DNA from 4 places in the Planococcus sp. 11815 genome. Region 1 is predicted to be linked to each of the others. Evidence: riboswitches for the same ligand, from Rfam matches in the RefSeq annotation. Region 1 holds a riboswitch; each other region holds the start of a gene.
The links. Region 1 has a riboswitch for thiamine pyrophosphate ahead of M1Q06_RS09070 (YkoF family thiamine/hydroxymethylpyrimidine-binding protein). Riboswitches for the same ligand answer to the same signal wherever they lie in the genome.

Region 1 (7,777 bases):
AAAGGAATGTAAACATCATGGAAGAACAATACGAAACGAGGCAGACCAGAAAACGCAAACGTTTCCGCCCGAGAGGCAAACTTTTCTTATTATTGATCATTTTATTGCTCGGTGCGGGAATTTACTTTTTCATCCAATATCAACAGGGACAGAACATAGCCGGCGAAACCGAAATTGAACCGGAACCATTTTCAGGAGATGAAGACAACAGCGGGTACCAGAATATCCTCGTACTCGGGGTGGATTCGCGTGGGGAAGAGCAGTCCCGTACGGATACGATGATGATGGTGACCCACGACCGTGAAAACAATGAAGTGAAGATCACGTCGTTCATGCGAGATATTTATGCGGATATCCCTGGCTATCAATCCTATAAATTGAATACAGCGTATTATTTGGGAGGTGTCGACTTGCTGGCATCGACTTTGCGTGAAATGTTTGGCGTCGAAATTCATAATTACGCGCTGGTTGACTTCAAGAGCTTTGAAACGCTCGTCGATATCGCAGCGCCAGGCGGTGTTGAAATCGACGTTGAAAAAGAAATGTCCGAGAAAATCGGCGTGACTTTGTCTCCCGGCGTCCAGCAGTTGAACGGCCAGGAATTGCTAGGCTACGCGCGCTTCCGTTCGGATAATGAAGGCGACTTCGGCCGTGTGCGCCGTCAGCAGCAAGTAATTGCCGCATTGAAAGATGAATTGATCAGCGTATCGTCAATCCCGAAACTGCCGAAACTAGCTGGAGCGGCACAAGGCTATGTGCAGACCGATATGCCTTTGGTCGACCAAATCAAATTGGCGACACAGCTCGGAACCGGTGGCAGCGGCGAAATCGAACGCTTGACGATTCCGGTTGAAAGCGGCTACAGCTATGCGAATTATCCGCAAGCGGGCTCTGTTCTGGAAATCGATATAGAGCAAAACCGCCGTGCGCTGGAAGAATTTTTGTCTCAGCCACTCAACTAATTTTTCAGATAATATGGTAAACTACAGGTAGAAGCCTGTATAAAGAAGGGGATCGCCATGCCGCCAGATGACAATAGACCGCCGTTTTTCGCTACCAACTATATCCGCTTTCTGGGCGGAAGGAATACGTTCTTTACTTTATTGATTTTAATTTTGATCGGGCTTGTCGTGTTCATCTTCAGGGAAGTGTCGTTCATCTTCAATCCACTCAATGTATTCATGAAAACGGTCGTCTTGCCGGTCGTCCTGGCGCTTATCCTGTTTTATTTGCTGCGGCCAGTGTTGCGGTTACTGGAACGGTTCAAGATCCCGAGAATTTGGGGCATTCTCATTATCTTCCTTGGGGGTATCGGGCTCTTGACGTTGTTGAGCGTCCTTGTGTTTCCATTTTTAAGGGACCAGTTCCAGAACTTGATCGAGGAATTTCCGGATTATTTCATGCGCTTATTGAATAATATCGACCAGTTCTTGCGCAATTCCTTTGTCGGTGATTATTACCGGGATTCAAGCTTCAATATCGAAGCGTTGATTGCCACTTTGCCGACCAGCATCGCGGATACATTGCAAGCGACAGTGACAGGCATCATTTCGCGCGTCACCAGCTGGATTTCAACCATTACGGGCGTTATCTTGTCGATTGTCATCGTTCCGTTTATCCTGTTCTATTTATTGAAAGACGGCGATAAGCTTCCGGACTATTTCCTGAAACTGTTGCCGCCGAGGTTCCGCGACGATACAAGAGAAGTTTTAAAGGATGCAGACAAACAATTGGGGGCCTATATTCAAGGCCAGCTCATCGTGGCATTCTGCATCGGCGTAATGGTCTATATCGGCTTTTTGATCATCGGCATGGATTATGCGCTGCTGCTTGGCGCCTTGGCGATGGTGACCAGTATCGTTCCTTATATCGGTCCAGCAATCGCAATTACGCCCGCTGCGATCATTGCACTTGTTACCTCGCCGTTCATGCTCGTGAAACTGGCGATTGTGTGGACCGTTGTGCAGCTGGTGGAGGGTAATTTGATCTCGCCGCAAGTGATGGGCAAGACGATGTACATCCACCCTGTCACGATCATTTTCGTCCTATTGACGGCAGGCTCCTTGTTTGGCGTCGTCGGAGTCATTTTGGGGATCCCGATGTACGCGTTGCTGCGGGTCATCGTCAGCCATTTGTACAAGTTGTTCAAACGGCGTTATAACCGCTATGAGACAGACTTGGATAAACAATACGATTATACTGAGCTTTAAGAGTGCCGTTTAAAGGCAAGGAAAAAGTGGTATGGAGAATTATCAAATTTTGGGGGTATAGATTTTTATGAAATTCAAAGACTTTTTATCTTCAATCGGCATCGGTTCGATCAAAGTGGACACTGTAGTGGAAAGGCCGCATCTTGAAGAAGGCGAAACATTGAATGGGACTGTCTATTTAGACGGTGGAAGCGGCGATCAGGAAATCGATTATATCGAACTGCAAGTGATTCGTTTAGTGGAAGATTACCGGGAAGACAGCGATTTTGATTTTTATGAAACGCCAGTTGCCAAGCAGAGCTTGGAATTTGCGGGGGCCGTGAAATCAAAGAACACCGTCATGCAGCAATTCGAGATTGTCCCAGATGAGCGGTGGGTGCTGGAAAACGTAAATGCCAAATTGATCTTGCGGACCATTGTCCACGTCAAAAACGGCGTTGATGTACAGGATGAAGACGAAATCACTTACGGCAAAATCGAGAGTTGAAAACAGTTTGAAGATAATCTTATTATGTTAACCAAAACAACACTCCCAGCAGAGAACGATCCAACTGCGGGGTGTTGTTTTTGTATGACCAACATTTAGGGTCACAAGGTAATTTATTCTTTAAGAAAAATTTTCAGCGCCCGTTTTATGTGAAGGACTGTTGATGCTCATGGAAACGGTCATCACTAGATGGGGATATTGATCAGAGCGTGCGCTCGAAAAGCAGGTTTCATAAAAAGAAAAGACCTCATGGATATCCCCGTGAATGCCGCTAGCGTATTGCATGGAATCGTTCCACACGCCGAACTCTTTGGCACGTTCCACTTCGCGGTAGATGACATCCATATAGTCGGGGTTGTTCATCGGGTAAAGCGCGAATTGCGATGAAACATATTGCTCGGTACGGTCTTGGTTTGCCGGTTTAGCGGGTGTCTCCAAATACACATCGCCCGCGGTATCTCCAGGACATCCAGCTGAAAAGGTGCCGGACAGGGCGATATGTTCCTTTGTCTTCGCCGCATGAAGAGTGAGCGCCTTCGCAACATTGAAGACATGCTGTTGTTTGCCCCGGATGACGGTGGAGACATCATCGGTTTGCATCCACACATGGGATGTATCGGTATCCTTTAACGCGCTTTTGATGATCTTGATAAAATTTCCGCTCATCGGATGCAAGGAAAAGCGAAATCCGACGATCGGGCTGTTGCCGCATGAAGTTGGTTCCATTTAGAATCCCTCCTAAAAATATGCACAAAAAAGCCGCATCCGTGAAGATGCAGCCACTTTACCTTACTTCGTAGTCATGTCGGAAAGTCACCGCACTTCCTCACGCAGGTCCTAACCTGATCGAGTCATAAGGGATCGGAGCGAAAGCTCTCATCTCAGCAAAACATGCACCCCCAGTGCAGAAAAACTGTATGCGGTTTTAAGTGTCGGGTTTGCCCGATGGCTAAAGTCTAAGCCAAATACTTTTCCAAGTAAAGGGGTTCTCCTATTTTCAACGACAATGAGAAAGTGATGGCTGAGGTGAATACTCCCTAAAAAATCGGGTAAACCTAAAGCAGACAAGCATTTGAGGAGGAATCCAATTATTATGGCATCAACAAAAAAATTCCGCGTCGTTTATCATTTCGGCGCAGGCGTCGAAGCGGTCAGCACCGTCGAAGCAGATACCCCAAAACAAGCGGTCAGCGGTCTGGATGCGGATGATTTCCGCGAATTTATCGGCGACAACGATACGTATTACCAATTCAAGATGGACGAAGTGAAAATGGTCAGTGTCACTGAAGTCACAGACGGACAGTGATCGAACAGACAAGCGCAATAGAGAAAATCCCCTGCCGATGAAAAGGCAGGGGATTTTTTGGTTCATGTTCCGCAATAGGTCTGGTATGGAGGCGTCGAAGGCGGTGGAGGGGCCGTATAGGGCTGCTGTTCTTCGGAATGGGAGTATGGATTTCGAAGGATATCCAAAAGATTTTCCATCACTTCATAATCGCCTTGCGCTGCCGCTTCCAGTGCCGCTTCCACGCGGTGGTTACGCGGGATGACGGCCGGATTCCGGCTTTTCATCAATTCCAGGATTTCTTGTGCCGAGCGGCCTTCTTGCTGCTGACGGGCTTTATAGCGGCTATGCCACTCTTTAAAAGCCGGGTCGTTTGCCAGTTGGGGCTCTTCCACTGCTTCGAAAGTCAAGAAACGGAATGTATTGGTATAATCCGCTTGCTTTTCCTGCATCAATGCCAGCAAGTCATCGATCAATTGTTCGTCTCCTGGCGCTTCGGTAAACAAGCCCAATTTTTCGCGCATGCCTGCTAAATAAAATCGTTTTTCTGAACTTACGTATTCCTCAAGCGCTCCTTGGAGAGACGACAAGGCCTGTTTTTCCGGAATCTCATCTAAAAGAGGAAACAGGGACTCTGCAAAACGCGCTAAATTCCATCCGCCGATGAGCGGCTGGTTGCGATAAGCATAACGGCCGCCAGCATCAATCGAGCTGAAGACCGCGGATTCATCATAGCGGTCCAGAAAAGCGCACGGGCCATAGTCGATCGTTTCGCCGCTGATCGCCATATTGTCCGTATTCATGACGCCGTGGACAAAACCGGCGAGCTGCCATTTCGCGATGAGTGAAGCTTGCCGCTGCGCTGTCTGGCGGAATAATTCGATATAGCGGTCTGGACCGGAGATTTCTGGGAAATGCCGTTTGATCGTATAATCCGCCAAAGCTTTCAAATCTTCAGTCGAACGGTATTTCGCTGCGAATTGAAAAGTGCCGACACGGATATGGCTTGAGGCCACCCGCGTCAGGATCGCTCCAGGTTCTGCAGAGTAGCGCTGAATCTTTTCTCCTGTCAACACAACTGCAAGGCTTCTGCTCGTTGGAATTCCGAGCGCATGCATGCTTTCGCTGATAATGTATTCCCGCAGCATGGGCCCGAGTGCCGCACGGCCGTCTCCGCTTCTGGAAAAAGGCGTGATGCCGGCGCCTTTTAATTGGACATCGAAAATCTCGCCATCCGGTGTTTGCTGTTCACCGATTAAGATGGCACGGCCGTCGCCGAGCATCGTAAATTGGCCGAATTGATGGCCGGCATAGGCTTGGGCGAGCGGGAAGCTGCCTTCAGGAAATTGATTGCCTGCAAATATTTGCAGTGATTCAGGGCTGTCTAGCCGTGCTGGGTCCAGGCCAAGTGATTTTGCCAATGCTCGGTTTGCGATAACGAGTTCAGGCGATGAAACCGGATTGGCCTCCATCGGGGCATATAAAGTTTTCGGCAGGCCTGCATAACTATTCTGCAGTTTCCAGCCGGTTTCTGTGTAATTCATGAGAGCGCCTCCTATCTACAATTTGTCGGGCATGTCTTTATATTATTATAGCCGTAATGAAATCCTTGAAACAACCATAGCGGGCTGGCTCGTGCAAATAGAAAAGCTTGAGCCGTACACCTATTAAAAGGTGCTGCGGCTCAAGCTTTTGGTCATCGTCTTAACGTTCTTCAACCGGCACGTAAGTCTGCATGCCAGGCCCGATGTATTCCGCACGCGGGCGGATCAGGCGGTTGTTCGAGTATTGCTCCAAGATGTGCGCGAGCCAGCCCGACGCACGGGAGACCGCGAAGATCGGCGTGAACAAATCATGCTCGATATTCAACGAGTGGTATACAGATGCCGAATAGAAATCGACGTTTGGTGGAAGCGGTTTGGCGCTTGTCACCATTTCTTCGATCTTGACGGACATGTCGTACCACTTCGATTCGCCGCGAAGCTCGGTGAGCTTTTTCGACATTTCACGCAAGTGCTTCGCACGTGGGTCGCCTTGTTGATAGACGCGGTGGCCGAAGCCCATGATTTTCTCTTTGTTCGCCAGTTTTTCGTTGATGACCGGCTCGACGTTGTCGACCGACCCGATTTCTGTGAGCATCTTCATGACTTGCTCGTTGGCGCCGCCATGAAGTGGGCCTTTCAAGGCGCCGATCGCTGCCGTCACACCGGAATAGACGTCGGACAATGTCGCCACTGCCACACGTGCCGTGAACGTCGATGCGTTCAGTTCGTGGTCAGCGTGCAAGACAAGCGCTTTGTTGAACGCTTCGACTTCGATGTCTTTTGGCTCCTCGCCAGACAGCATGTACAGGAAGTTCGCTGCGAAGCTGTAATCCGTTTTCGGCTGGATCGGTTCTTTGCCTGCACGGATGCGGCCGAATGCCGTGACGAGCGTCGAGATCTTCGCCTGGATTTTGATGGCTTTGCGGTAGTTCGCTGCATCTTCCATCACTTCCGCTTCTTCGTCGAAGAGACCGAGCATGGAGACCGCTGTGCGCAGTGCCGCCATCGGATGGACGTTCTTGATGTCGTATGTCTTGAAGTGGTCGAGCACCGCTTGCGGCACCGCCATGTTGTCAGCAAGCTGCTGTTTCAGCTCTGCTAGTTCGTCTGCCTTCGGCAAACGCTGGTGCCACAATAGGTAGATCACTTCTTCGAAGCTGGCGTTGTCCGCCAGATCGTCGATATTGTAGCCGACGTATGTAAGGGTATCATCGATGATCGAGCTGATCGCCGATTGTGTTGCGACTACACCTTCTAAACCTTTAGTTGTTGTTGTCATAAAAAATCTCTCCTTTTTGATCATTCTGGTTGCCGGTCAGGGGCTTTAAGTTGCGCTATTTTTAAAGCGCTTTCATCTGGTTTCAAAAAATAAAGCCTGCGCTTTCACGACCGGATTTAACTGATTATTATGTAAGTTTACAGGAAATTGGCAAGTCGCAGGAATTGGGGAGCTGAAACACGGAAAAACGGCTTGAGGCAGTTAATTGATGAGCTGAGAGACAGGGGAATTATAATTTATGCGCATCAAATGGTACAGTAAAGCATATAAGAAATTCACAAGGATGCCAGCGGGTCAGCTATCGGAATGTTTACGCGGTGTGAAAAAAGGGAAAAAGCTCTTGCTTGTGTTTTTGAAAAGGTTTTTCTTATAATAGGGCTAACCATATGAGAATGGAAATGACTTGAAAAATGGAGAAAGATGGACATACACAGAAGGAGTTAAACCATTGAAAACTACGGAACAAGGGATCCGCTATATTGAATTAATGGATGGAGAGCCGGGAATTGATATTCCGGCGATGGTGAAAAAAGCGAAAACAGCGTATAAACCGTTTAATTTCAAAGATAAAATTGAACTTCTTTTCTTTTACAATGAGCGCAAAGATTTCAGCCATGCGATCTTCACTGAATACGGCATCATCGACGATGAATTTGACGGCAAGAAAGCCGTCCATCATCCGTTTGGCGTCAAAAGCATCATCGGAATCGAAATATCGGGAGATGACACCATTCCCTTGATTGCCTTTGTCATCGGACAGGCAATTGAGCATTTCAAGCAGAACATGGACATCCGGCGGCATGCCGAGTGGCAGGATTTGGACAAGAGTGACAGCTACCAATGCTGGCAGACGTATTTCTGTCAGGTCCATAGTTCAGTGATCCGACACGAGATGGAAGGCTCGGCAGATTTGTTCTTGAGAAGCTTGCCGTTTGTCTTGGCGAAAAAGGAAGAAAGTTTTTCTACCCCATA
Region 2 (7,777 bases), 1.0 Mb from region 1:
AAGGTGAAACCAATGAGATTAACGATGTATACGGATTATTCATTGCGCGTACTCATCTATTTGGGAACAAAAGAAGATGGCAAACTGACAACCATACAGGAAATTTCCGATGCTTATCATATATCGAAAAACCATTTGATGAAAGTGACATTCGAACTCGGCAAAGCGGGATTTATCGAGACGGTCAGGGGCAGGGGAGGCGGCATTCGTTTGGCGGACCGTCCCGAGAACATCAATGTCGGCAAGGTCGTCCGTAAAATGGAAGAAGATTTCCACTTGGTGGAATGTTTCAATCCAGAGACCAATATGTGCCCGATTTCCCCGATCTGCGGGCTACGTGGTGTTCTCGGCAAGGCACTGCATGCGTATCTGTCAGTATTGGATGAATACAATTTGCAAGATCTTCTATTTAATAAAGAAGGATTACGTGATTTATTGCGCACGTAAAAAGCCTCCGATAGCGGAGGCTTTTTTTATAATTCGATTGTTTGTGGATCTTTGCCTTTGCGGTTCATTAAACGGACACGCGTTGGCGTAATTGCCAGGATGATCAAGTTGGGGTCTTCTGGGCCATCGAACCAGCCGGTCAAGTGTTCGTTCCACACTTTGTCGATCAGCTCACGGTCATCCCGCAGCGACATCTGGCCTTCGATTTCTAGGAAGCTATCGCCGACGCCTTCCCCTTCGTAGCCAAGCAGGATATGGGCGTTAGGATTCTTCTCGAGCTCGTCCACTTTCTGTGTCTGCTTGCTTGTAGCCGTATATAAAGTAAACTCGTCATTGAAGAATGTCATATAACGGGAATGCGGCTTGTTGTCTTTGATCGTTGCCAAAGTCCCGATCATGCTGTCTTCCAAAATTTTCAATGCTTGTTGTTTTAATTCTTGTTGTGCCATTCAAATCTCTCCTTTACAGTAGTATCGTTTGCCAGGAAAACTGCGGGCGATAAGCCCGCAGAAGAAATCATTCTGGATGTTTTTCCTCGCTTGCTGAATCATCTTTCGTATCACGGGGATTTTTTTCGTCTTTCATGTCCTGCTTCAAGTCTTCCAATGGGATGGAATCCACATTCATTTCTTCTTCGTGCATTTCTGTCATGGTTTCTTTATCTGTCTTAACTTGCTCAGGATTGTCCATTGGAGCTCCGTCGCTTGTTTTTCGTTCCTTTTCGTTGAAACGGTCTTTTTCTGCCATCGTTAGCACCTCTCCTTTAGCGTTCTTGTCTATCTATTCCTTAATTGGAGTGCTTTAAAACATTAGAACTTGCTGGGGATACCCGGCTGGCGTATGATTATTTAATAGTGCTAAATAAGGAGGATGGCTATACAATGACGCAACAAACGAAGGTAAACGTGGGCGGCCTGGATTTTGAATGGGATCTCCCACAAGGGCGCTTCCTCTTTGAAGGGCAGAATTCCGTACTGTTCTGGACTTCCACTGCGATGAAAATGTTCTTTGATTCCATCGAGGAAATCTCTGGGGAAGACGCAGCAACTGTCGTTTTGGAGTCGACAGGATTTCGCCAAGGCCAGGTAGTGGGGGATTATTTCCACAAAATGGGCGGGATTTCCGTTTTTAAAGCTTCGGAACTTATAACCAATACATATGCATCAGCTGGCTGGGGATTGGCATCCATCCGCAATTTGGATATAGAAGCCGCCACTTTGGAAGTGACGCTGAAAAACAGCTGGGAATATCAGATCAATGTGGCACAAGGAAAAAAGACCGGCGGCAGTTTCTTGCCGGCCCATTACGCGGGAATCTTCAGCTCGCTCCTCGGCCGCAGCATTTGGTATGAAGTGGTCCACTCGCAGATTGAAGGGCATGATGAATGCCTGATCCGCTATTTCCCGTCAGAAGAGACGATTGAAAAGAACATCCATACACTGGCACGCCGCAAAGAATCGGAGAAAATCCGCGAACTCGAACAGCTGGTGGATGAAAAGACAGCGGATCTCCATGACATGATCCGGGAAATCTCTTCACCGCTTATTCCAGTGCTCGAAGATATTGTGGTCGTTCCGCTTCTCGGACGCTATGATGAAGCGCGTGCTGAAGAGTTATTGACCAAAACGCTTGAGAATTTGCCGAAATACAAAGCGCGCTATTTGCTGCTCGATTTGACCGGTCTCAATGAAAGCTTCAACCAGCATGCGGCGATGCTGATCGAAAAATTAGGGTCTGCCGCGAATTTGATCGGGACGAAAACGGTGCTGGCCGGCATTTCGCCGCACACCAGCATAACGATCACAGAAGCGGGAGTAGACCTCTCAGGCTATGAATGCTTCCGTACGCTTCAACACAGTATCCACTTCGCGTTGGCGCAGAACGGCAAGACCATTATTTAATTACAATGCTTTCCCGATTCGCAGAAACGCGTAGGGAAAGCTTTTTTTGGATATTTTTGAATAAATTGGATAAAAATATAAAGAAAAAACTATTTAGTATATTGAGATTTCTTAAAAGAAATGATAAGCTTGAGAAGAACTATACATAGCTGACCACTGGGGGAGCCGGAATTGACTGGCTGAGACGAGCGAATGCTTGGACCCCTTGAACCTGATCTGGACCATGCCAGCGTAGGGAAGTGGTGCGTATGCTTCCTTTTGTCTGCATACACCGCTTCCCCATGGGAAAGCGGTGTTTTTTTATGGGCTTTGGAGTCATGCATAAGCTGAGAGGAGTTGAGACATTTTGGAGGAAACATGGGGCTATATGGAGTCGGGGCTTTGCACCCCGGCCCACAATATGGCAATGGACGAAGCATTGATGAACTGGCAGCGAAAGACAGGCATGAAACCTGTGCTCAGATTTTACGGATGGGCGCCAGCCGGGATTTCAGTGGGATTTTTCCAGAAACTGAATGGCAGTATCGATCTCGAAAAAGCTGCGCAATTAGGCATTCCCTTGGTCAGGAGGCAGACCGGCGGAAAAGCCGTACTCCACGATCAGGAATTGACTTACAGCGTGGTAATTCCGGAACATCATCCATCCATGCCAAAATCTGTAAAAGAAGCGTATTTGGTCATTTCCCGAGGCTTGCTTGAAGGTTACCGCAATTTAGGGATTCGAGCACAACTTGCTGCAGAGAAGAAGCGTTCGAAAGAATCTTCAGCGGTATGCTTTGAAGAACCGTCTTGGCATGAATTGACTGTTGAAGGTCGAAAAGCGGCAGGAAGCGCGCAGACAAGAAAACAAGGCATCATTTTGCAGCACGGCTCGATTCCGCTTCAGCTTGATGAAAACCAGTTGTTCGAATTGTTCGTATACCCGAGTGAAGCGGTGAAGGAAAGGGCGCGCCAAGCTTTCCGAACACGCGCCGTTGCAATCAACGAACTGATGCAAGAACCGGCAAGTTTAGAAGAAGTGCAACAGGCATTCAAGGATGGATTTGAAACGGGGCTTGGCATCCGTTTGGAAAAATTTGAACCGCCAGCTGAACTGCTAGAAGAAGTGCGCGTGCTCGAAGACAAATACGCAAGCGAAGAATGGAACCACCGACGAGAAGAGAAAGGGGAACTTATGCGATGACAAAAACAAAGCAGCGTGAACGTAAACCCGAATGGCTGAAAGTGAAATTGAACACGAACGAAACTTATAATGATCTGAAGAAATTGATGCGCGAGAAAAAATTGAACACGGTATGCGAAGAAGCGAGATGCCCGAATATCCATGAATGCTGGAGTGAACGCCGTACCGCGACCTTCATGATTTTGGGGGATACGTGCACAAGAGCGTGCCGGTTCTGCGCCGTCAAGACCGGGTTGCCGAACGAACTGGATTGGGGCGAGCCGGAACGCGTAGCGGAATCGACGGAAATCATGAACTTGAAGCATGTCGTCGTTACAGCAGTCGCCCGCGATGATTTGAAAGATGGCGGAGCTGCCGTCTTTGCGGAAACCGTCCGCGCCATCCACCGGAAAATGCCCGAGACCACGGTCGAGATTTTGCCGTCCGATATGAAAGGCGATTACGAAAGCTTGCATATGTTGATGAGCAGCGAACCGGATATTTTCAACCATAATATTGAAACGGTGCGCCGCCTGACCAAACGGGTCCGTGCGAGAGCGACCTACGATCGTTCACTGGAATTGCTATTGCGGGTCAAGGAAATCGCACCGCATGTGCCGACCAAATCAAGCATCATGGTTGGGCTCGGGGAAACGAAAGAAGAGATTATCGAAGCGATGGATGATCTGTTGGCGCACAAAGTCGACATCATGACGATCGGCCAATATTTGCAACCGACATTGAAGCATTTGGACGTCGTCCGTTACTACCATCCGGACGAGTTCCAGGAGTTGAAGGAAATCGCATTGGCGAAAGGATTCAAGCATTGCGAGGCCGGCCCGATGGTGCGTTCTTCATACCATGCGGATGAGCAAGTAAACGAAACCGCTGTGCAGAAACGCATCAAATACATGAAAGGCGTCGAATCAACGGGCGCGAAAATCGACCGCATCGAATTTTGAAATAGCGGAGCGGGTCTATAGAAACCTTTCTTAGAGGAGGGCTTGAATTGAGAAAAATACTTGCTGCGGCTATGCTGTTATCCACCGCGCTGTTCGTTATGAGCGCATGCAGCCCGTTGCTTGCGGCAGAGGAACCAGACCTCTTCGAATATGAAGGGGCGGCAGTCGGGAATAACAGTGCCGTTCTCAACACCCTTAACAGGCTGCCGGGTGCAGAGCATTTTACAGGCTTTGAACTGGAGACGAAACAACAGCCTTATGGAGTCACCGCCTCTTACGATTGGGAAAAGGCAACATTATCGGATAAGGAAACAGCGGCACATAATGCGACTTATTTGTTTACGCTGATCGACAATGTGGAGTGGGTCCAATTTGACTTCGACACAGGAGCAGACGTGGAACAATACCAACTGACGAGAGAGCAATTGCAAGCTTGGTATGAAGTGGATTTGACCGAAATTGATGAGCAAGAGAAATTAGAAGAGCTGCTCGAACAATATTTGGATGAAGACCAAAAAATTGATGCGCTGTTGACACAATCCTAAAACTGCATGAAACCTAAAAAGAGCAGCGGCATTAGGCCGCTGCTTTTTTGTGTTGAATCGTACTGAAAAAATTTCCCGGGAAATGGATAGGGGAACCCGGTTATTTGGCGATTTTTGCAACTTCCACAATCACTTGAGTCGCTTTTTCCATGTTTTCAGCGGAGATGAACTCGAATTTGCCGTGATAGTTTTCGCCGCCTGTGAAGATGTTCGGCGTCGGCAAGCCCATATAAGATAATTGGGATCCATCCGTACCGCCGCGTACAGGGATGATGTCCGGGGAAAGCCCCAATGTCTTCATCGCTTGTTCGGCTTGGTCGACGATTTCCATCACGGGTTCGATTTTTTCGCGCATATTATAGTATTGGTCTTCGAGCTCGAGTTCGATTGCTTGTTCACCGAATTCTTTTTGCAATCCGGCAGCCACTTGTTCCATATGGCGTTTTTTCGCTTCGAATTTGTCTTTATCGAAATCGCGCACAATGTACTGAAGCACCGCTTGTTCGACGGAACCATTGAAGTTGTTCAAGTGGATAAAGCCTTCGTAGCCTTCCGTTTTCTCAGGCACTTCATCAGATGGCATTTCAGCCTGGAAGCGCGTCGCGACCGTAATAGCGTTGACCATTTTGTTTTTGGCGGAACCGGGGTGGACGCTGGTTCCGTGTATGGTCAATTTCGCGCTCGCGGCATTAAAGCTTTCGTATTGAAGCTCGCCAAGCGGGCCGCCGTCCATCGTGTACGCATAGTCGGCGCCGAAACGGGCGACATCGAATTTATGCGGGCCGCGGCCGATTTCCTCATCCGGCGTGAAGCCGACGCGAGTTTTGCCGTGTTCGATTTCCGGGTGTTCGATCAAATATTCCATGGCAGTCATGATTTCGGCAATTCCTGCTTTATTGTCGGCACCGAGCAAAGTCGTGCCGTCTGTCGTGATCAAAGTATGGCCGATGTAATTCTGCAAGGCAGGGAAATCAGCCGTTCTCATCGTCACTTTGTCATTTAATGAAATGTCTTTCCCGTCGTACTTTTCGACGCGCTGCGGGTTGACGCCTTTTCCGGTGAAGTCGGTGGCCGTGTCGACATGTGCCAGAAAGCCGATGACCGGGCGCTGTTCTTCTGTATTCGCCGGCAAAGTGCCGAATAAATAGCCGTGGTCGTCCACTTCGACTTCCTCCAAGCCGATGTTCTTCATTTCTTTTTCCAGTTCAGCGAGCAAATCCCATTGGCCCGGTGTAGAAGGGGTTGCGTCATTTTCAAAATCGGATTGCGTGTCGATTTTGGCGTAGCGAATCAGGCGTTCGATCAATTTTTCGATCATGGTAGAGCCTCCTATGTATGTAATGACTCCATTTTAACACGAAATTCGAAATACATAGAAAAACCAGCGCCGGGGCGCTGGTTTTTAATCTTGTTGTTTGGCGGCGAGTGAGCGGATATGGGCTTGTTTGACTTGCGCCAATAAAGCGTGTTCAGTCAGCAAACGGTAACCTGTTTGCGCCAATGCTTTTGCGCCTTTGATCAAGGCTTCGTCGCCTGCTTTCGAACGGGCGGCTTCGCGGAATTGTTCGGTATGGGCAATGAGGCTTTCAGGGCCGATTTTGATATAGCCGTGGGCAGTCGGCACTTCATAGCTGATATTGCCGGCATCGGTCGAACCGAGTCCGGAAATGCGCGAATCGGCTACTTTGTCGCCCAATGTTTCAAGTTCGGCTTTAAGGATTTCATCGAGCTCAGGCGTGACAACAAGATCCTTCACTTCATTCTGAAAACGTTCGATTTCGACACGGGCGCCTGTCGCTAGGGCAGCGCCTTCAGCGATGGCACGTACTTTTTTCGCCGTCTCGGCTGTTTTTTTCCAAGAATCGCCGCGGATATAGAAGCGGGCAGAGGCGTATTCTGGGATGATATTCGGCGCGTCGCCTCCGTGCGTGATGATGCCATGTACCCGTGCATCATCCGGTAATTGTTGGCGAAGGGCGTTGATGCCGTTGAACAATTGAAGCACGGCATCGAGAGCATTGATGCCTTTTTCAGGAGACCCGGCAGCATGGGCCGGCTTGCCGTAGAAATGAAAACTCAAGGGATCCACAGCAAGTGATGGGCCAGTCACAGCCGAATTGCCTGAAGGGTGAAGCATCAAAGCGGCATCGATCTTTTCGAGCAAACCGTGTTTGACGAAGCTGCCTTTCGCGCTGCCATTCGGCCCGCCTTCTTCGGCGGGGGTGCCGAGGACGACGACGCGCCCGCCGGTCAATTCCAAGGTTTTACTGAGCGCAATCGCGGCTGCGACACTGGTTGTGCCGATAATATTGTGTCCACATGCATGGCCAATGCCCGGCAAAGCATCGTATTCAGCAAGAAACGCGATGGTCGGCCCTGGCTTTTGGCTGTCGCGGACTGCATAAAAGGCGGTGTGGTGGCCAGCGACACCGTCTTCAACCTGGAATCCGGCTTCTTCGAGCAATCCGGTCAAGAGCCCGCTCGCGAACACTTCTTCATTGCCGATTTCAGGATTTTCATGGATAGCATGGCTGATGCGTAAATATTGTGCGCGGTTCTTGTCGATCGATTCGGTGATTGTCTCGCGCGCTTCGCTAATGATGGTCATGTGATCGTCCCCCTCGAATGGATTTCTTTTAATCATGGTCTGTTGCTGCAGTGCCACTGTTTTTTTATTGGTAATCGACTAATTCCTCGACTGAAACAAAAGTCGGGATTTGAGCGCCTTCTGTGTGCTCGATGACAAATTCAGCTGTGTCT
Region 3 (7,777 bases), 780 kb from region 1:
CGGTTCGGCTTGAACCGGACAAAACGCAATTGATTGCCTTTTTTAAAGAAATGCGTGCACAAGACGAGCATGCCGACAAATGCCGCGAGCAAGGTCGCAGCTGCCGCACCCTTGACGCCGAAATCCAACACGAACAAGAATACATAATTCAAGCCGATGTTCAGTAAGGAAGTCGTGATAAGCGACACCATCGCCAAGTTCGGGCTGCCGTCATTGCGTACCATGATGCTGAGCGCATTTTCCATTGTGAAGACGAAGCCAAACAACAGCATCAAGTACAAGTACTCGGAGACGTATGGATAGGTTTCCGCGTTCGCCCCTAGCAAATAAGCGAGCTCCGTGCGGAACGGGAATGCCACTAGGCCGATGATGAGCGTCACCGCAAAAATCGACGCCATCGCATGCGAAAAGACGACGCGTGCTTCTGCTGTCCGCTTCGCCCCCATGAGAGCAGAAAATCTCGTAGCGCCGCCGATGCCGATCCATAGCGACATCGCGACGAATAATGTATAGACCGGTGCCGCAATCCCGACGCCACCCAGTGCGACCGGCCCGAGGCGGTTGCCGACCATGATGCCGTCCGCGACGATATTGATTGCCATCAGCAGCATGCCGATGGTCGAGGGTACTAAATAACGGATGAATGCCTTGCCGACCGACTCGTTATCGAGACGGTGAATAGATTGTTGTGCCATGTTGAATTGCCTCCTAGCTTTCTAAAACACTGAAAACTATATTTGTTTTTTTAGTTTTATTAGTCCGAAGAAATACTGGCGTTGGTTAGCCAGTTTATTTGTTATATAATCCTACGCTTGATATTGATTAGAACAAATACTTAGATACATTTGTTAACGAAATATCTAAGTGTTTGGAGAATCGTCTGCTCGACTCCTGTGGATCAGCGAGACGGCCGAGACCCCGCAAGACGCTTAGCGGCTGAGGAGGCTTGGACGCGAGCCCACGGAAAGCGAGCAGTAAGATTCGGAAAACACGGACCGACGAAAGCTATAAAACTTAAGTAAAATCAGCTTTAATCAGCCAGCATTTTTCCTATTCGTTTTTGACGAAGCCATCCAATAATAATTCACTCATCGTTTCAACAGCTTCCTTGATGGAGATGCTTTGCTCCGAGAAGAACTGCTGGTCCAAAGTGATATTGACGACATTCAAGATCATCTTCATCAACAGGTCGATATTCTGTCGCTTGATCAGCCCGCTTTCCATGCCTTCTTCAAGCAATTGCTTCAAGTCGTCCCATTGGTTCATTTCCCGGTCGACGCGTTGCCATTGTTCCGGGTAATACCGCTTCAATTGCTCCAATATGCGCAAGTCGAAAAAGTCATTATGGTTCGGGATCATGACGATGAGCTGATGGATTTTTTCCTGCAGGTCGAGGGTTTCGTCTTCGCGGATAGCACGCGCACGCTGTTCGTACTCCGAAAAGGCCTGGTCGATGATTGTTTTCAGGATTTCCAGCTTGGATGAGAAGTTCTCATACAAGGTGCGCTTGCTGATACCTAGCCGTTTAGCCAAATCATCCATCGTAAATTTGATGCCGTTGTTTTTCGTTTCTTCGATAAACGCCTGTATAATCCGGTTTTTCACAGCTGAACCCCCTTCATGAAAACTAATAATACTATAATCGTTTTCTCAGTTCAAGTAGAAGGATTTGATGACGTAAATAAGGATCCGTATTTTCCGAAGCTTATCACTCGCTTTCCGTGGGCTCGCGCCCAAGCCTCCTCAGTCGCTTCGAAAACCTTGTGCTCCCACATCTGCGTGGCAGATGCGTCGCAAATGAATGCGCTCGGCTAAGCTTCGCTCATTCATTCCTTGCGGGGTCTCGGTCGTCTCGCTGATCCACTGGAGTCGAACGAACGCTTCTCCAAATACTTAGATAGGTCATTGGTTTTTGAATGTCGAAAAGATGATCACCTTTTAATTAATAACTGGCTAATAGACTTATTCAACACACTGAAATAAGGATCGGCTTTGTGAGCCGATCCTTATCTTCAGACCAATAATTTACTGCTTTTCGTTTTCTCCAAACGGTACACTAACACCACGCCAAGCACCGCACCGCTAATGCTCGATACAAGAAATGGCGGCATGAAGAACAAGGCGCCGACTTCGGTTCCCATGAGAACACGTGCATAGGGCACCGCGACCAGTGAGGCGATGATGCCGGTTCCGAGAATTTCACCGGCTGCTGCAAAACCGAGCCGTCCGCTGTAGCGGTAAAAGATACCGGCAAGCAATGCGCCGATCATGCCTCCCGGAAAAGCGAGCAGCGAGCCGGTCCCCGTCAAGACGCGAACCGCACCGGTCAATAAGGCGATGACGACTGCAGGCCCTGGCCCGAAGACGACAGCTGCGATGACATTGATGGCATGCTGTACCGGATAGGCGCGGGCGATGCCTGCAGGGAACCAGACAAACGCGGATCCGGCGACGGCGAGTGCGACGAACATCGCCATGAGTACGAGTTTTTTCGTGTTCATCCGACCTGCCTCCCCGGAATCGATTGTTTAAACCGTTCGATTTGACCTGCGACATCTTGTGCCTGTGCTATTGACGAAATGACGGCGATGCCTGATACGCCTGCACGCCAGACCATTTCAGCGTTGCCCGGTTCGATGCCGCCGATGCCGATGACGGGTACGTGCGGATATTGAGCTTTCACTTTAATGATTTCAGCGACACCCGCGGGCGGTTTCGCATCGCTTTTTGTGCGCGTGCCAAATACCGGTCCCATGCCGAGATAGGTGGCGCCGCACGTCAGCGCCTCGTTCGCTTCTTTGACTGAATGCACCGAAACGCCAAGAGCCATCGACGCGCCGATTTGTTTTCTCACTTGTCCGCAGTCCATATCGTCCTGGCCAATATGGATGCCGTCCGCTTCGATTATGCAGGCGAGTTCGACATCGTCATTGATGAATAGCGGCACATCGTATTCACGGCATAGGCCCTTGCACTTTGCGGCGAACTCCACAAGCGCATCGCCCGTTAATGCGCCTCGCCCTTTTTCGCGCAGCTGGAAATGGGTGATGCCGCCTTGAAGCGCTTCTTCAAGCAAGGCGAGCGGCTCTTTAGTACCTGCGTTTGTCGTACCCATTAGAAAATAAATCGCTGGATTCCCGAACAAGATGAACCACTTCCTTTTCAATAGATTCTTTGTACGCCGCATGATGCGTCGGGCCGTGGCCATACCCAATGTTAAGCGGATACGCGAGTGCTGCCTGGATGAACTCCTTGGCGGTGAACAAAGCTTCTTCCACGGGTTTGCCTTTGCCGAGTTCAGCTGTCAATGCCGCTGAAAACGTGCAGCCCGTGCCATGCGTCTGTTCCGTTTGAAGACGCTCCGAACGCAGCAAGATCACCGTACCTTGTTGATCTAGATAAAAGTCTTCTGCAACGTCAGGGTCACTGCTATGGCCGCCTTTGATGACCACCGCTTCCGCTCCGAGCGATAAGATCGCTTCCGCCGCATTTCTGCGCGAGGCGTCGTCTGTGATGTCTATGCCGCTCAACACTTCCGCTTCCGGGATATTCGGGGTGATGATGGCAGCGAGCGGGACGAGCAAGGTTTTAATTGCTTCGACCGCTTCCTGCTGCAACAAGGAAGCGCCGCCTTTTGCGATCATGACAGGGTCGATGACGAGCCTGTCCCAGCCGTAGCGTTTGATGCCTATCGCTGTTTCTTCGATGATGCCCGCGTCAAACAGCATGCCGGTCTTGAGCGCACGGATATCGAAGTCGGTTCCAATCGCATCGAGTTGTTCTTTGACCGCTTGCCGGTCCATCGGGTAAATACCGTGAACGCCCTGCGTGTTTTGGGCAGTCACCGCCGTTACTGCAGAACAGCCGAATGCGCCGAGTTCCTGGAAGGTTTTCAAATCCGCCTGTATCCCCGCTCCACCGCCTGAATCAGATCCGGCGATGGTCAATACTTGCGCTTTAGCGTCCATAAAGTGCCGCCTCCTGACGTTTCGATAGCTCGTCCAAAAAGGCCATTTGGAAAGTTCCCGGGTTCAAGGCGATTTTCGATGCACGGCTTCCTGCATTCGCATAAATCTGCAAACCATATGCAAGCGCATCAAGCGGGGTAGATTCTTCGTCCGTTAAAAATGCTGCAAGTACCGCACTGAGCAAACAACCCATTCCGGTGACCGACGCCATCAACGGGTCTCCGCCTGTGATGTGCTCGGTCCGTTCACCATCCGTCACCAAATCGCTTGTGCCTGTCACCGCGACAATTGTTTGGTATTCATCAGCAACTTGCTTAGCGATAGCTTCCAAATCGCCTTGTCCTTCGCCTGCGTCGACGCCGCGTGCTTGCCACTCTTCTCCTGCAATGGCCGCGAGTTCGCCTGCGTTGCAGCGGAGTAGCGTGATATCGAGTTCCGTCAGCAATCGTTTTACGGCTTGCAAACGATAAGCTGTCGCTCCGGCACCGACCGGATCCAACACAATCGGGATGCCTTTTTTCATCGCGGCGCGTCCCGCGATGAGCATGCTTTCGAAAGAGCGCTCCGTGATTGTGCCGATATTGAGCGACAAGGCATCGGTGTGCCCTGTGAGTTCAGCGACTTCCTGTTGTTCGTCGCCCATGACCGGCGAGACGCCGAGCGCGAGCAAGCCGTTTGCCTGGAAGTTCGAGACGACGTGATTGGTGATGCAATGAATCAATGGCTTCCGTGCGCGCAATTCCCTAAGCATGGCGGACACTCTCCTTTTTCACGGGCAGTTCCCAGGTTTCCATCGTCCACGCTTGCTGCCAGAACTGCCATTCATAATAACTGCTTCTCATAAAGCGCTTTTTCAATTCGTTGCGCCGCTCTTCCGGCAATCCTTCAGCCAATCGGTCCATGCGTTCGATCTGTTCATTGACGAGTTCCCCGAACCATTCGGAACCGTATGTGCCGATCCATTTTTGGAAAATCGGTTCTTCCGGTGTCGCCGTCTTCAAACGTTCGCCGATTTCATAATAAAGCCAATAACACGGAAGCAGTGCGGCGAGTACGTCGGCCAAGTCGCCTTCTGCGGAGCGGTACATATGCGAAACGTAAGCATACGCGTGCGGCGACGGTTCGAATAGTCTCCAATCTTCCCCGGTCACCCCGAGCAATTCCATGAACGATTCATGAAGCGCGAGTTCCGCGGCGCAAGTCTGTTCTGCGTGATGCGCAAATGACTGCGTCGTCTTAAGGTCTTTGGCTTTGGTGGCACCGATCGCCTGGACTTTCGCAAAATGCGTCAGGTAATAGGCGTCTTGCATAACGTAGAACTTGAAAACATCGAGCGGCAAATCGCCTTTCGCGATGCCTTTCACAAACGGGTGTTCAAAACTGGCGTCCCATAAATCTGCACATTCCAACCGGACTTCTTTACAAAATGTCATGTCGCTCTCTCCTTTTTTGGGCAAAATAAAACACCGCTTCCCAGGTAAGGAAGCGGCGATAAAGGTCAGCTGAAGAAATTGGAGAAAGGCTCACAATTCGCCCACTTCCCTACGCTGGTATAATCCAGATCAGGTTCAAAGGGTCCGAACTCTTGTCCGTCTCAGCCAACATGGCTCCCCTAGTGGAATAGCGATATTTTTTATTGTCGGCAATAGAATACCATAACTGGCTTTTGAATTCAAAACTTTTTGAAATTAAGGTTTTTTTGGAATGCATAATGCGAGAGATTGGGTTTGCCAAATATGTGATTAGGTTAGTCATTTTGTTGACTTCGTCCGTTTTAATCCATTTTCTTAGAAGTCATCATTTTATGCATATGAAATTTAATGGGCTATGTAATTCATTGTCATTTCAAATATAGAGCTGTAGTGGAAGGGGCTGACGCCGGAGGGATCGCGCGGGACTGGCGAGACCTATATGGCATAGCCATAAGGGCTCGACGCCCGCCCCTCGGCAAGCATGCCCCTGCAACGTAAGCTCATCCACACTTAATTCCTTCACAAAAAAAAAAGAACCTCCATAACTGAAGGCCCTTTATCGTTCTTCCACATATTCAATCTGATAATCCCCGTACTCATCAATCACGACAGTGTAACGGCGGCGGTGGTCGATCGTTCCGGTCTCGCCGTTTGCTTCATGGTAATTGAACACAGCGCCTGCTTCCACATATGCGGCATCGCCTTCAATCTCGACGGAAGTGACTTCCGGCACGACCGAATCATACACGCGGCCCTCTGTTGAATACTCTTGTATAACACTGTCGACTTCTTCAACTGCCTGGCTTCCCGGTACTAAATACGAAGAATAATAATTCAGTTGCTCATCATTCATGGAATACGGCAGCAAGTCATAATAGGCTTCGATGAAACTCTCCAGCAACGCTTCATCAAAATAGGCATCCTTCACGGACGGTTCGACCAATTGCGACTCGGGAAGCGGTTCCGGATTATTCGCCCAGCTATCCAACATTTCCTTTTTCAAGTACAGCGGGATCGTGTAGCCGATTTCGGGATTGTCCTCGAGCATGACCGAATTGATGCCGAGCACTTTGCCGGTGCTTGCATCCAAAAGCGGCCCGCCGCTCGAGCCTTGCTTGATCAAGGCATTCATTTCATAGAGATCCGTATAGACGAACATTTCCGAAAAATCGACGCCGGTATCGGTAATTTCCCCTTCGGTCGCAGTGTTCGCTGCGTTCTCCGGGCTGCCGATAGCGATGACCGGCGTTCCGATATCGACCGGTTCCATTTCCTGCTCGAGCGGCTCTTTTCCTGCGAGGTCCTCGACACGGACCAGCGCCAGATCTTCATCAAGCGATATGCCGATCACTTTGCCTGCGAACTCCTGGCCGTCGCTATTGACGAGTGCAATAAAGGTCGCATCGCGCACCACATGGGCATTCGTCAAGATATCGCCTTGGTCATTGTACAAAAAGCCGGAGCCTTGCTCGAAATCGGTATAGATCGTGTAGACATGCGTCTTCGCATTCGCGATCATCACCGCTTTTTCCTGAGCGGCCGTATCAACCGGTGAATCCGCCTGCTCGGTTTCAGCTGATGGCGGTGCTTCTGTATCTGTCCCTCCGCAAGCCGCGAGGATCATCGCTGACAGGAAAATCATCAGCCAGTGCATCATCCGTTTGTCCATAGTCTCAACCCGCTTCCGTTAATGTGCATTCATTATAGCAAGCCATAATTGAAAAAGGAACGGGAAAGGACACTGAAATAGAGGGAATGTAGTTCCATTGCACGCCCGGCATTGAATGTCCGGAATCAGAAAAGCTGCCTTAGCGCACTGCTTTCGCAGCAGCCAAGGCAGCTTTCAATCCATTATTTTTCTTGAGCTTCCAATGCTTCTAGCAATGGCTTTTCGAAGACCGGAGCGAACGTTCTGGAAAAAGTCGCTGTCAGATGGTTGCTGTCGAAATGCGTGACGACGTTTCCGACGACATAATAACAGGATTCCTGGTCACAAAAATAATCAGTCAGGTCGATCGTGTTAGTAGTTTCCGGCATATAGTCCACTTCTTCTAAAGGACTCGGGTCCCGGATGACATCCTCACGGTCGGATTTACAATTTTCCGGATTATCCGGATTTTCACTTAGGCACGTCAACACGTTTTGATCGTACCAAGGCGTATCACGCACGAGGAATAGCGGAACTTCGTGCTGCTCGAAAAACTTCCAAGCTTCAACAAATCCATCCGAAACTTCATCGAAATCTTCTTTCGAGCTCCCTACATTCCCTACCGTGAAAATCAGATCAGGTTTTTCATTAATTAATGCCTCTTTTACATTTTGGAACCAGACATCGCA
Region 4 (7,777 bases), 98 kb from region 1:
TTCCGCCACATATCATGGGCGACCGCCATGAAATGCGGACCGATCGCGACGCAGTAGAACAAAGCTTGAATGGCTGACACTTCAAATGATAGGACAGAGTAGGATACGAGCGCGTTATAGAAAGCATAGAACACGATGACCGACCAGAAAGTAGAGGTGTGGGAAATATAATTTTGCTGAATGACGATTTGAATGCCGACAAACAAGACGACACCGAGAAGGCCGATGAAATAGATTTCCGACTCCATCGTTAGCTGCCGGTACGGTTCTTCGATCGCCGCTTGCTGCTTATGAAGTGTGGGGAGCAGGTAGATAAAAATATACGAAACAGCTAACCCGCCTGAAAACGAGAACCACTTCACTTGCTTCAGTTTATCTCGAGGCACCAGGACGCTCGCGAAGAAATGGATCAAGATGAATACTATGCCGATCAAGAACGGTATCAACAGCATGACCCAAGCCTCCTGTCAGATGAAATGATCTGATGAAATGGCGAGCTTTTGTTAAATTAAAGGGTACTATAAATAACGTAAATTGATTTTCTATATTGTACTGCTTCGTTTAGAAATAATGAAGCCGCTTTTACATAATTTTAGCAAAGAACTAACCGACTTGGCCTTGGCGATTCGATTTGTGAAACTTTCTGGTTGCATTTTTTCTTTAACGGCTTTATATTATGTGAGGCATCAATTAATGAGGGGTCAATTAATATTTCTCAAAACTATTAGGGTAGAAAAAGGAGCAATTAAGATGAACACATTACAAAACAAAAAAACCAATGATTTCAATGAAATCGTCAATGGGCGCCGTTCCATTAAGCAATACGACCCGGATGTGAAAATCAGCCGCGAGGAAATGACCGAAATTTTGGAACAGGCATCCACGGCCCCTTCTTCCATCAATATGCAGCCTTGGCGTTTTGTTGTTATCGACAGCGCAGAAGGAAAAGAAAAGCTTGCGCCGCTGGCATCTTTCAACTTGGAAAAAGTGATGAGTGCATCAGCTGTCATCGCCGTGTTCGGCGACCTTAACAACATTGAATACGCAGAAGAAATTTACGGAAAAGCTGTAGAACTCGGCTATATGCCGGAAGAAGTGAAAGAATTCCAAGTCGGCTACTTCAAACCTTTGTATGAAGGCATGTCCAATGAGCAGATGAAAGACATCGTGCTATTGGACTCAGGGCTTGTGTCCATGCAATTGATGCTCGTTGCCCGTGCATTCGGCTACGACACCAACCCGATCGGTGGCTACGACAAGGAAAAAATCGCTGAAACGTTCGGCCTGGACAAAGAGCGTTATGTGCCAGTCATGCTTCTCACGATTGGCAAAGCCGCCAACGACGGCTTCCAGTCGTACCGCTTGCCGGTCGAGACGACCACAACCTGGAGCTAAGCCAGCCAATCTTGAGTATTCGGGATTTATGTATTATATTTGACTGGTCAATGAATAGTGGGCACAGCTATCAATTGACTTCATCGATTATTTAGGAGGTCTTTCAATGCCGTGTTCATTTTCAAAGCAGGAACAAGTGCTGCACCAGTTTAAGGGCCTGACCAATCAAATCAGCCCGAAGTTCGAGCGTTGCACAGGCATCAGTGCGTCGCGTTATGAGTTATTGTCGCAGCTTTATAAAGTTGACGAAATCAACCAGTCAACGCTACAAAAATTGGTCAATATCGATAGCGCCGCGGTCACGCGCCATTTAAAACAGCTTGAAGCGAGCGGCATGGTCAAAAAGCGCAGAAATCCAGAAGACAATCGCGTCATTTTTGTCAGCCTGACCGATGAAGGCCGCGAGCGCATCGTCGAATACCGGAAAGAAAATACAGGCTTCGTCAAGCAAATGCTCCACGATTTCACCACTGAGGAAGTGGATGCGCTTAGCGATATGCTCCGGCGCATGCAAGACAATATCGTTGATTATTAAAAATACACATTAAAGGATGGCGAAATGAAATGATGATTATCCATGCACATTTGCAAGTAAAACCTGACCAAGAACAAGCGTTTTTAGATGAAGGCAAAACTCTTATTGAAGCATCGCGTCAAGAACCAGGCAATGTACAATACGATTTGATGAAATCGGTCGAGAAGGACGGCCATTACACGATGGTCGAAGTATGGAAAGATGCGCAAGCAATCAAAGCCCATAACGCGAGCGAGCATTTCACGGCATTTTCAAAAAAAGCAGCCGGATTCATGAGCGCGCCGATGGAACTGAAAGTCTATAGCGGTGAAGCTGTCCCAATGTAAGAAAAACTTGATGGTTTAAACGAGATATCAGGCAATGCTTGAACATCTCGGTGAACTGTGACAAGATAGACCTTGAAAGACAAATGCTAATTTCATAAAACACATGTGGGGGAATCGGTGTTGCCGATTGAGAGAATATCCGTGAGATATTGACCCTTGGAACCTGAACTGGCTAATACCAGCGGAGGGAACATATTCAAATCGGTCTATTCTGCGATGATATGCGCCCAAGGTTTCTATAACCTTGGGCGCTTTTTTGTATCCGCAATTGGATATGTCCCCTGACTCGGCTCCTGAAATCATCTTTTATGAATTCATTCAGAGGGGGAAACAAGATGAAAAAATGGTCGATTGCCATTGCACCGGTATTGCTGCTGGCGGCATGTACAGACGAAGCGGAAAATCCGGGCAGCGATGTGGCGAATGAACAGCAGGAATTGCAAGAAGTGACGATGGTCTTGGATTGGACGCCAAATACCAATCACACCGGATTGTATGTGGCACAGCAAAATGGTTATTTTGAAGAGCAAGGGCTCGATGTCGAGATCATCTTGCCGGGTGAAGCGGGCGCCAATCAATTGGTCGCTTCCAACCAGGCGGAATTCGGCATCGGCGCACAGGAAAGCTTGACGGAAGCGAGAGTACAGGACATTCCAATCGTTTCGATCGCGGCGCTCATTCAGCACAACACGTCCGGATTTGCATCACCTAAAGACAAAGGAATTGAGTCGCCGAGCGATTACGAAGGGAAAACTTACGGCGGCTGGGGAGCGCCAGTCGAAAAAGCGGTGCTTGGGTCCATCATGGAACAAGACAATGCCGATGTTGAAAAAGTCGACATCGTCAATATCGGCAATAGCGACTTTTTCACGGCGGTCGAACGCGACATTGATTTTGCGTGGATCTATTACGGCTGGACGGGCATTGAAGCAGAGTTACGCGGCGACGAATTGAACATGCAGTATTTGACGGACTACTCGGACAAACTGGATTATTATACACCGGTCCTGATGACCAATGAAAACTTGATTGCAGAAGATCCGGAAACCGTTCGTGCATTCACCAAAGCAGTCTCGCAAGGCTATGAATTCGCCATCGATGAGCCGGAACAAGCAGCTGAGATCTTGATCGAAGCGGTCCCGGATTTGGATCCGGAACTGGTGAAAGCGAGCCAGAAATGGCTGTCGCCGAAATATCAGGACGATGCTGCGAAATTCGGCCAACAACAAGAGCAAGTGTGGGCGGATTACGCTGCCTGGATGTTCGACAACGGGTTGCTGAATGAAGAATTGGACGTGGAGCAGGCGTACACCAATGAATTTTTACCGGAGGAGGAAAATTGATGGGCAATGCACTATTAAGTATTCAAATCATCCCGAAAACGAAAAACGGGGAAGACGTCATTCCGTATGTGGACAAAGCAATCGCCGTCATTGAAAAGTCAGGCGTCCCGTACCAAGTCAATCCACTGGAGACGACGATGGAAGGGGATATGGCGCAGTTGTTTTCGATCGTTGAGGAAATGAACGAGGCGATGATCGAAAACGGCAGCCCGAACGTCATCTCGCAAATCAAAGTGCTGTATCAGCCGAGCGGCGCATCGATGGATAAATTGACGGAGAAATACCGGCCGTGATGATTGTGCGGAAAGGATGGAGACCGGTTCTGGTCCTCATCCTTTTATTAATCATCTGGCAAGCGCTGGTGCCGCTGTTTGAAGTGCCGGACTGGCTATTGCCGACCCCTTATCAAATCGGGCTGGAAGCGGTAAACAGTTGGCCAAACTACAGCGGGCATTTGTTTGCGACGATCCGGTTATCGATCCTCGGCTTTCTCATCGGATCGTCGATCGGCCTTGGCGTCGCGATAATCCTTCATCTCGCGCCGAAACTGCGGGAGACCTTTTATCCTTTGCTGATTTTATCGCAAAACATTCCGATCATCGTGTTGGCGCCGCTATTGGTCATTTGGTTCGGCTTTGGCTTATTGCCAAAACTGATCATCATCATTCTCGTGTGCTTTTTCCCGATCACCATCGCGGCACTTGACGGGTTCAGGCAGACGAGCGGCGAATTGCTTCATTACATGAAAATGGCAGGAGCCAACAGACGCCAGATTTTTTGGAAGCTCGAATGGCCGCATGCGATGGCGTCGATCTTCTCGGGATTGAAAATTGCGGCGACCTATAGCGTCATGGGTGCCGTCATTTCCGAATGGCTCGGGGCGCAGGAGGGCATCGGCGTCTATATGACGCTCGCCTCGTCGTCGTTCCGGACGACGCAAGTATTTGTCGCGATCTTATTGATCATGTGTTTGAGCATGCTGTTTTTTGCGGCAATTGTGTTACTCGAAAAGCGAGTCATCCGCTGGAAAACGAGTGGGGGAGGGAATCCGAATGGCTGAATTGGCGATTGAGCAATTGATGAAAAGCTTTGAGGGGACCGAAGTGCTGAAAGAGTTATCATTGAATATAGCAGACGATGAATTTGTCGCCGTGCTCGGCCCTTCCGGCAGCGGTAAAAGCACGTTATTTCATTTAATTGGCGGGCTTTATGAGCCGGATGCAGGAAGTATTCTATTGGGCGGCGAGAACATCAACGGCCAAAAAGGCTCCGTCAGCTATATGCCGCAAAGCCCGTCGCTGCTTCCGTGGCGCACCGTGCTGGACAATGTTTTGTTAGGGGCTGAGATCGCTGGACACAAAGATCAGCAAGCAGCTATTCAAATGATGGAAAAAGCAGGACTGGCAGGGTACGAGCAATCGTATCCGCATCAATTGTCCGGCGGCATGAAGCAGCGCGTCGCTTTTATCCGCAGCCTCTTAAGCCCACAGCCGCTCATTTTGCTGGACGAGCCGTTTTCAGCGCTGGATGAATTCACCCGTTCGGAAATGCAAAAATGGCTCCTTGATATTTGGCAGCACAATAAACGCTCGATTCTTTTCGTCACGCATAATATAGAAGAAGCTTTGTTTCTCTCAGACCGCATTCTGGTGTTATCGGAAAAACCTGCGCGTGTCGTCGCAGAATTTAACGTGCAATTCAAGCGGCCGAGAGTACAAGGCATCACGTTGACAGATGAGTTTCTCCAATACAAAAAGGACATTTATAAAGTGTTGAAGAAAGAGGAACCAAAATAGAAATAGAGAAGGCCGTCGAGATTTCCCGACGGCCTTCTCTATTCACTTAGCGAATTTTTCTCTTCGTTTAGATCGCTTGTTATCCATTTCCGTAATAGGCGATTGAATTCTGTTGCTTGCTGAACAGGCCAATCATGTCGAGCGCCTGGAATAAGCATTCCGACCGCATTCGGCATGACAACAGGAGCCATTTTAGTCGAAGCGATTATGGCGAGCGATTCGTGCTCTCCAGCCGCAAACAGTGCGGGCTTGCGGAAAGAACTATACGATGCATCGAGACGGAAGCGAATGATTTCCTTAAATATGGCTTCATATGTCTCGCGCGTTAGCAGTTGATAATTGGAGACGAAGTCAGGGATCTTTTGAGGTGGCAAGCGGTAACGTTCGCGGGCCATCTTTTTGAGATGCGATGTATTGTGTATGTTCCGCTGCACAGCGCATGATTGCAGTTTCAATAAAAACCCGTAACGCAACGGCTGGACCGTGATGCCGCTAATAAAGAGGCTCAATACTTTTTCTGGGAAACGCTTAGCCAATTCCAAGGCGACATGGCCTCCTAAAGAAAGTCCCACTATATGAACAGCTCGATCCTTAATAACTTGATGGGCAATTTGTTCGGCACTATCCGCTAAACTGACCCAAGGTATCGCGGCACTTTTTCCGTGTCCAGGCAAATCAACCATAATCAATTGATGATCGGAAAATGTGTATTCTTGTTGCCACCATATCCAACTGCTTGCGCCAAGCCCGTGGATGAAGAGTATGGGTTCCGCTTCAGTAAACGTGGACTCTGAGTAAGCGATCATATTGGACACTCCTCGGTTTCTTTTTTTAAAACCAATCGATCAAATGCTTGATACCTAAAAAATGCGGCAGAATTTTTAGGGTCTTGAAGTGATCAAATAGCACAGTAGGGTTATAAAACGGTAACACAAAGCATATTGATTTCATCATTCCCCAATTTTAAGGCTTTTATCGTTTTACAGAAATACTGAAATTTTTAATGCCTGAGCGAAATTGGAACTGAGCGTTTGGAGTATAGATTGCCAATAAGCTCAAAAATAAACCTAATTTAAGCGATAAAAAAGTGAGTTCCGTCGAATGAGAAAAATGATAAAATATTATCAAAATACTTTTCGGGAGGGGCAGCGATGGATACGTGGTTTGGTGCAAGATCCGATTATCCGTTCGAGCTTTTTTCCATAAGCCATCTAATCGTATTGGCAATCGCCTTAACAGGATTCCTGTGCCTGGTCCTTTTAAGAGACAATTTCGCCGCTAAAGATTCCTTGTTCCAGCAATTGCGCTGGCTGCTGTTTCTTGTGCTGCTCATCTCTGAAGTGTCCTATCAGTATTGGGCCGTCAGCCACGAGTATTGGAGCTTCGATCGTTATATGCCGCTTCATTTATGCGGTGTCGCTTCTATCACCGCCATGATTGGCTTAGTCACTTTGCATCCATTTTGGATCCGTGTATCGTTTTTCATCGGCATCGTGCCGGCGGCTTTGGCACTGGTGACGCCGGATATGCCGTATGATTACCAGCATTACCGGTTTTGGAAATTTTTTGTCCATCATACTGCCATCGCCTGGGCAAGTCTGTTTTTGGCTTTAGCTATGCCAAGTGCACTTAAGTGGCGCTCGGTGTTTTCGGTTTATGGCCTTTTGCTCGTCTATGCCGCGTTCATCGGCTTTTGGGTCAATCCACAGACCGGCTCGAATTATCTTTACCTGTCGCAGCGGCCATCTACCGTCTCGCCCTTGGATTTCTTCGGGGACGGCGTTTGGTATTATATCAATTTATGCTTAGCTGCTTTCCTGTTATTTGCGGTTCAGTACGGGATATTCCGCTGGATCTTTTAAAAAAACGGCCATGAAGAAAACTGAATGCGACTAACAACCAGCTGCCAGGTGCGGAAATGCTTTCGTCTCGGGCAGCTTTTTCGATTTTCAATAGAGGACTATTTGCATATTTAGAGAATAGAAGGGGGACATAGCGAAAGGGGTGGCGGGGATGGATTGGGTAGTCGTACTGAGCTGGACATTGAACTCTTTGTTGCTGTTGAACATCGTGCTCGCACTTGTCATTATCTTCAATGAAAGGCGGGATGCAGGGACTACTTGGGCATGGCTATTGATTTTGTTTTTCTTGCCGATTCTCGGATTTATTGTCTATTTGTTTTTCGGCAGGCATTTGACCAACAACAACTTTTACAATCTGAGCGAAGACGAACAATCCTATTACACGCGGCAAGTCGAATCACAAGTCCAGCGCATACAGACAAGGGAAGCGGAGTATGATGAAGAGCTGCTGAACAAATACGAACAATTGCTGATCATGAATTTACGATCTTCCAAATCACTCGTCAGCTTCTACAACGAA

Region 2: linked by a shared signal. The riboswitch ahead of M1Q06_RS13950 (lipoate--protein ligase family protein) and the one ahead of M1Q06_RS09070 (YkoF family thiamine/hydroxymethylpyrimidine-binding protein) in region 1 are both predicted to bind thiamine pyrophosphate.
Region 3: linked by a shared signal. The riboswitch ahead of tenA (thiaminase II) and the one ahead of M1Q06_RS09070 (YkoF family thiamine/hydroxymethylpyrimidine-binding protein) in region 1 are both predicted to bind thiamine pyrophosphate.
Region 4: linked by a shared signal. The riboswitch ahead of M1Q06_RS08545 (ABC transporter substrate-binding protein) and the one ahead of M1Q06_RS09070 (YkoF family thiamine/hydroxymethylpyrimidine-binding protein) in region 1 are both predicted to bind thiamine pyrophosphate.

Annotation. Positions count from the first base shown of each region.
Region 1 is NZ_CP096991.1:1,775,089-1,782,865, reverse strand. Features, by position in the region: gene M1Q06_RS09085 (LCP family protein) at 18-962, shown strand; gene M1Q06_RS09080 (AI-2E family transporter) at 1,020-2,210, shown strand; gene M1Q06_RS09075 (sporulation protein) at 2,278-2,697, shown strand; gene M1Q06_RS09070 (YkoF family thiamine/hydroxymethylpyrimidine-binding protein) at 2,818-3,423, opposite strand; TPP riboswitch at 3,504-3,608, opposite strand; gene M1Q06_RS09065 (hypothetical protein) at 3,791-4,003, shown strand; gene M1Q06_RS09060 (protein adenylyltransferase SelO) at 4,066-5,526, opposite strand; gene citZ (citrate synthase) at 5,687-6,805, opposite strand; gene M1Q06_RS09050 (hypothetical protein) at 7,254-7,777, shown strand, end outside.
Region 2 is NZ_CP096991.1:2,779,030-2,786,806, reverse strand. Features, by position in the region: gene M1Q06_RS13970 (RrF2 family transcriptional regulator) at 13-447, shown strand; gene M1Q06_RS13965 (pyridoxamine 5'-phosphate oxidase family protein) at 474-896, opposite strand; gene M1Q06_RS13960 (hypothetical protein) at 964-1,194, opposite strand; gene M1Q06_RS13955 (STAS domain-containing protein) at 1,329-2,348, shown strand; TPP riboswitch at 2,497-2,603, shown strand; gene M1Q06_RS13950 (lipoate--protein ligase family protein) at 2,692-3,531, shown strand; gene lipA (lipoyl synthase) at 3,528-4,472, shown strand; gene M1Q06_RS13940 (DUF4825 domain-containing protein) at 4,520-5,017, shown strand; gene pepT (peptidase T) at 5,118-6,335, opposite strand; gene M1Q06_RS13930 (M20 family metallopeptidase) at 6,420-7,625, opposite strand; gene M1Q06_RS13925 (MetQ/NlpA family ABC transporter substrate-binding protein) at 7,690-7,777, opposite strand, start outside.
Region 3 is NZ_CP096991.1:2,555,221-2,562,997, forward strand. Features, by position in the region: gene M1Q06_RS12960 (MATE family efflux transporter) at 1-695, opposite strand, end outside; gene M1Q06_RS12965 (TetR/AcrR family transcriptional regulator) at 1,051-1,605, opposite strand; gene thiW (energy coupling factor transporter S component ThiW) at 2,013-2,501, opposite strand; gene thiE (thiamine phosphate synthase) at 2,498-3,115, opposite strand; gene thiD (bifunctional hydroxymethylpyrimidine kinase/phosphomethylpyrimidine kinase) at 3,090-3,968, opposite strand; gene thiM (hydroxyethylthiazole kinase) at 3,958-4,719, opposite strand; gene tenA (thiaminase II) at 4,712-5,401, opposite strand; TPP riboswitch at 5,491-5,592, opposite strand; gene M1Q06_RS12995 (S1C family serine protease) at 5,997-7,109, opposite strand; gene M1Q06_RS13000 (acyltransferase family protein) at 7,292-7,777, opposite strand, start outside.
Region 4 is NZ_CP096991.1:1,676,786-1,684,562, forward strand. Features, by position in the region: gene M1Q06_RS08525 (hypothetical protein) at 1-452, opposite strand, end outside; gene M1Q06_RS08530 (nitroreductase family protein) at 751-1,395, shown strand; gene M1Q06_RS08535 (MarR family winged helix-turn-helix transcriptional regulator) at 1,502-1,930, shown strand; gene M1Q06_RS08540 (putative quinol monooxygenase) at 1,960-2,256, shown strand; TPP riboswitch at 2,354-2,463, shown strand; gene M1Q06_RS08545 (ABC transporter substrate-binding protein) at 2,592-3,599, shown strand; gene M1Q06_RS08550 (thiamine-binding protein) at 3,599-3,892, shown strand; gene M1Q06_RS08555 (ABC transporter permease) at 3,892-4,659, shown strand; gene M1Q06_RS08560 (ABC transporter ATP-binding protein) at 4,652-5,395, shown strand; gene M1Q06_RS08565 (alpha/beta fold hydrolase) at 5,434-6,201, opposite strand; gene M1Q06_RS08570 (YwaF family protein) at 6,547-7,257, shown strand; gene cls (cardiolipin synthase) at 7,409-7,777, shown strand, end outside.